DNA from 2 places in the Metabacillus sp. B2-18 genome. Region 2 is predicted to be linked to the other one. Evidence: riboswitches for the same ligand, from Rfam matches in the RefSeq annotation. Region 2 holds a riboswitch; the other holds the start of a gene.
The links. A riboswitch is a leader RNA that binds a small molecule or an ion and turns the genes downstream of it on or off. The one in region 2 is predicted to bind cyclic di-GMP.
Positions count from the first base shown of each region.

Region 1: it holds a riboswitch for cyclic di-GMP, as region 2 does, so the genes downstream of both, LPC09_RS08540 (methyl-accepting chemotaxis protein) here and LPC09_RS24090 (amidase) in region 2, are expected to answer to the same signal.

Region 1 covers NZ_CP088245.1:1,693,912-1,696,325, forward strand. Annotated here, with positions in the region: gene LPC09_RS08530 (DUF294 nucleotidyltransferase-like domain-containing protein) at 1-151, shown strand, start outside; gene LPC09_RS08535 (exonuclease domain-containing protein) at 148-852, shown strand; cyclic di-GMP riboswitch class I at 1,007-1,086, shown strand; gene LPC09_RS08540 (methyl-accepting chemotaxis protein) at 1,192-2,414, shown strand, end outside.
Region 2 covers NZ_CP088245.1:4,814,330-4,816,743, reverse strand. Annotated here, with positions in the region: gene LPC09_RS24095 (hypothetical protein) at 1-91, shown strand, start outside; gene LPC09_RS24090 (amidase) at 297-1,190, opposite strand; cyclic di-GMP riboswitch class I at 1,231-1,320, opposite strand; gene LPC09_RS24085 (flagellar hook-basal body protein) at 1,522-2,355, shown strand; gene LPC09_RS24080 (flagellar hook-basal body protein) at 2,372-2,414, shown strand, end outside.

The DNA of each region.
Region 1 (2,414 bases), 2.0 Mb from region 2:
TGCAAGTGCTGAAAGTTATGATGATGTGCATTATTTAAACATTAAGAAAATGACCAAGGAAGAAAAAAGAGAGATAAAATCAATCTTAAAAGATGGTAAAAAACTGCATCAATATGTGCAGGGGATCATTGATAAAGGGTGTTTAGAATGACATTTGACCCGTTTTTTTTTATGAGAGGTAAGCTTGGTGGTTCTCAATCTGCCCAATCACAGCAACAAGTAGCCTACCTTAGACAATTACAACGTGAAATGAGGGTGGAGGAGACATTAAATATTCCTCTTACTGAATTAAACGTCATTGTTTTTGATATCGAAACAACAGGTTTTTATCCCGATCAAGGAGACCAAATTATTTCAATTGGTGCAATTAAAGTAAAGGGAGATGAAATTAAAGAAGAGGAAACCTTTTACTCACTTGTTCGCTCAGAAAAACCAATTTCTAATGAAATTAGTTCTTTGACTGGTCTAACAAACGAACAATTAACAACTGCTCCGCTGTTATCCGAAACCTTGTTCGAGTTTTTTCGGTTTGCCCAGGATTATACACTTGTTGCTCATCATGCAAACCATGAAAAGATGTTTTTACAGCATGCCTCTTGGAAGCTCTACAGGTCACCATTTAAGCACCGCCTTGTAGATATGTCCTTCTTGTACAGAATTGCAGAGCCTGGAGCAAAGCTTATCACTCTTGAAGAATGTTGCAAACATAATGGAATACCGATTTTTGGTCGACATCATGCTCTGGAGGATGCCAAGTTGACTGCACAGTTATGGAGTATTTATGTTAATAAGCTTAAAAGATTAGGGTGTGAAACATTAAAGGATTTATATGAACGTTATACAATGGTTTAATGAAAAGGGTTATCAAAATGATAGCTCTTTCTTTATATAGAAAAAGTTTCAGAATATAATGATTTATCATAAAAAGATAGCCAAATTATGTCATAAGTAGTATGATAGTACTACTAAATTTATAGGCAGAATTGCCGAAATTATTTGTATATAATATAAAATTGGGCAAACCATTTGAAAAAATGGGACGCAAAACTAAAGGGGCTTATCATTTTATGCTAGCCAGTTGCAGATATGATTAACTTTAAACTTTTTAGTGAGCTGTCCTTATTTTTATCATGTGGGCAGTTTTATTATTTTACAAAGAGTAATAGAGACGAGAAAGGGAGAAAGAACATCATGAAAATCCGTCATGTTTTAAAGAATAATGTATTAAAAGGTATTGACAGAAATCTCACGATTAGAAAAAAATTAATCATTGCCTTCGCATGCATTTTACTTGTACCAAGTCTTGCTATAGGATTTATCTCTTATCAATCTGCAAAATCTGAATTACAAGATAGCATGCTTCAAACAGCTAAGGAAAGTGTGCAACTAATTGATTCTTCTATGAATTCACAGCTAATTCCTATAGAAAAGGACATTGAATATTTTGCTCAGACAGCAAAAACGGCTAATGCAAAAATTGATATCGAGGAAATTTCGAAAATTAAATTGAAATTTAATCAATATATTGAAACAAAACCAGGAGCACAAGCAATTTATATTGGAACAGATACGGGTGAAATGATTGTTTCACCAACACTTCAACTCCCCGATGATTATGACCCACGTGATCGTCCTTGGTATACGTTGGCAATGGAGAATAAAGGAGAAGTTGTTATTACAGATCCGTATATCGATGCTAATACAAATGAAACATCAGTTACATTTGCTAAAGTTTTAAATGATGGTTCAGGTGTAGTGGCTGTTGATGTGAACTTAAATGTACTGAAAGATATGATAAGTGTAGTGAAGGTTGGGGAAGAGGGCTACGTAACAATTGTTGATGAAACTCAAACTTACTTAATTCATCCTTCTAAGCAAGGTGAAAAGGTAACGGGTGATTGGGTAGGAAATTTATTTAAAAGTAATACTGGTGAATTTTCCTATACTATAGATGGTAAAGCGAAGGAAATGGATTTTATTACAAATGAACTAACAGGCTGGAAAATTGCTGGTACGATGTATACTAGTGAAATCTCAGAAGCCGCTAAAGGAATCTTTTTAAAAACATTAGCTGTAGTACTATCCTCTATTCTCGGAGCTATTGTTATTTTTGTTATTATACGTTCTATTTTACAACCAATTCGTATTTTAGTTGCTTCTTCAGAAAAAATTGCTAATGGAGATTTAGCGGTTGATATTAACATTAATTCTAATGATGAAGTAGGACAATTGTCCAAGAGCTTTAACAAAATGGTCGAAAATTTACGTGCAGTGGTTGTAAGTCTCCAAACAGCATCAGAAAGGGTGAGTTCATCTTCTGAAGAGTTGATTGCTAGTGCAGACCAATCGACAGCTGGAACTAAACAAGTAACAGAAGCAATCCAACAGGTAGCTAGTGGAGCCGAAAGCCAAAC
Region 2 (2,414 bases):
GAGTAAAACAAGAAGAAGATGGTATCATCGTGGCCATGAAGACCAATCTAAGAGTAAAACAAGAGAAAGATGGTCATCATCGTGGCCATGAAGACCAATCCAAGAGCAAAACAAGAGGAAGATGGTCATCATCGCGCCACGAAGACGAAACCAAGAGCAAAATATGAGCAAATTAGTCTTAATCATACCTATTAAGAAAACCCACCCCAAAAATCCACGCCCCCCAAAAAACTCCATAAAAAAAGCATGAATTCACCAAGTAAATTCACGCCAAAACCCAACTCCAATCCAATCCCCTACTTCAACTCCATCCAACTACCAACATGATGCACAGCAAACCCACCAAAACTGGAATAACCCTGATATTGCTCTAAAACAAGCCCCAGCTGATTATTCATTTCCGCCTGACCTTCTTCGAAAAACGTTAAAAATCCGTCACTAATACCGAGATTCATCGTCTCAACTGCGATCGTTACATCTTTATTAAGCAACACAGCGAGATCCATCTCATATTTCACTAATTCAATAATGCCATTTGGGCCAACGGCTTTGTCACGGTAGGCCATAATGGTCACTTCGTCTGTATTTTTTAACGCCCATTCGGCTAGATTGCCTTTTCCGTGTTTGTTACGGAAGTTCATTTCATCAAACCAAAACGGAATGTCAACTGCAAGACTGATGCCTAAACCAGATGCAGTATTAGCGGCAGCTAAAATCGCTCCTTGGTATTTAAGAACAGCAGCCCCATAGTTTGTTGTCCATTGCTCTGTTAAATAAGGCTCAATATCAAGGTGAATTCCGGCGAACTTCTGACCAGTAGCTGCCCCATTTTGATAACCACTTACCCAATTTAAAAAGTTCAAAAATGCTTTATTGTTAGCACCCCAGTTAGGTGCACCATCTAACGCGTAAACATCCATACCTAGCTTCGCAGCTTCGCTAATAAAAGTGTGATAATAGGTAACATCAATACTACGGTCAATCTGCAAAAACACGTGTGATACTTGCTTTGCTTCTAAAAACTGTAATGTAACTTCGCGGTCATTTACAATTTTACTCGTATCCCAGAGCCATGTTGAATAGCCCGGCGACAGACCCTCAGCTTGTGCTTTATGATTCAAAGCTAGACCTCCTAGTTGAGATCCTAGTAAGAATAGTAATGTCAGAACTACAACCTTTATTTTCATCATTAGCCTCTCCTTTTCAATAGCCCCATGGCTCAAAAAGGAGCCTGGCAGCTTGGCAGCCTTGCAATGTTGAACATTGGGTAGGCCCATAGCTTTGCGTCCTTGTTTTTCAACAAGTTTGCCTTTTTCAGATTTTTCTTAAGTATAAGGGCTTGTCCGGTAAAAAAATATAGGAGTGGGTTCCTATCATTATTTTCCCCTAAAATATAACAGGTAATTTATGAAAAAATGTAATGAGAAAACTGCCAATGTCCTTTATAATAAATGATAGGGAATTCTGTCGAAAAGAATTCATTTGTACGGTAACAACTATGTGACTAAGGTGGGTGTACAGATGTTAAGAGGTTTATATACAGCAACAGCAGGAATGCTTGCACAGCAAAGACGTACTGAAATGCTTTCAAATAATATGGCAAATGCCAATACAGCTGGTTATAAAGCGGATCAAGCAAGTGTCCGCGCATTTCCCGAAATGCTTTTAAATAGAATGGAAAATAAATCAGTACCAACAACAAATGGTTCAAGTTTTGGTCAAATCACACCGATTGGTTCGATTAACACAGGTGCTTACGTTCAAGAATTACAAAGCACTTTTTCACAAGGCGGTCTTAAAGAAACTGGCTTGTACACGGATGTAGCGCTTTTAGAAGAAATTATTCCCTTAAACGCAGAAACGAATGTAAAAGGTGCTTTGTTTTTTGCCGTTCAAAACCAAGCAGGTGAAGAGCGTTATACTCGTAACGGTCACTTTACACTAGATAATAACGGGATCCTAACTTCTGGAGGAAATCCAGTACTATCTACAACAGGCCAGCCAATCTCCATTCAATCTAGCGAATTCCAAGTAACGCCTGATGGAGAAGTAATTGCGGATGGAGAGTTCGTAGCACAAATTGATGTTCGTTTTGAAGCGGATGTTCGTAACCTTGTAAAAGAAGGTAATGGTTTATTCCGTACTTTCAATAATGAAGAACTGCCAACTGCAGTAAACAACGATAACATTCAATATAATCTAAGACAAAATTATTTAGAAACTTCAACAGTAGATGTTGGACGTACGTATACAGATATGATGACAGCGTACCGTTCGTTTGAAGCGAATCAAAAGGTATTACAAGCTTATGATAAAAGTATGGACAAGGCCGCGAACGAAATTGGCCGCATATAATAGGGGGTACTAGTAAATGCTACGCTCAATGATAACAGCGACGAATACGATGAGTCAGC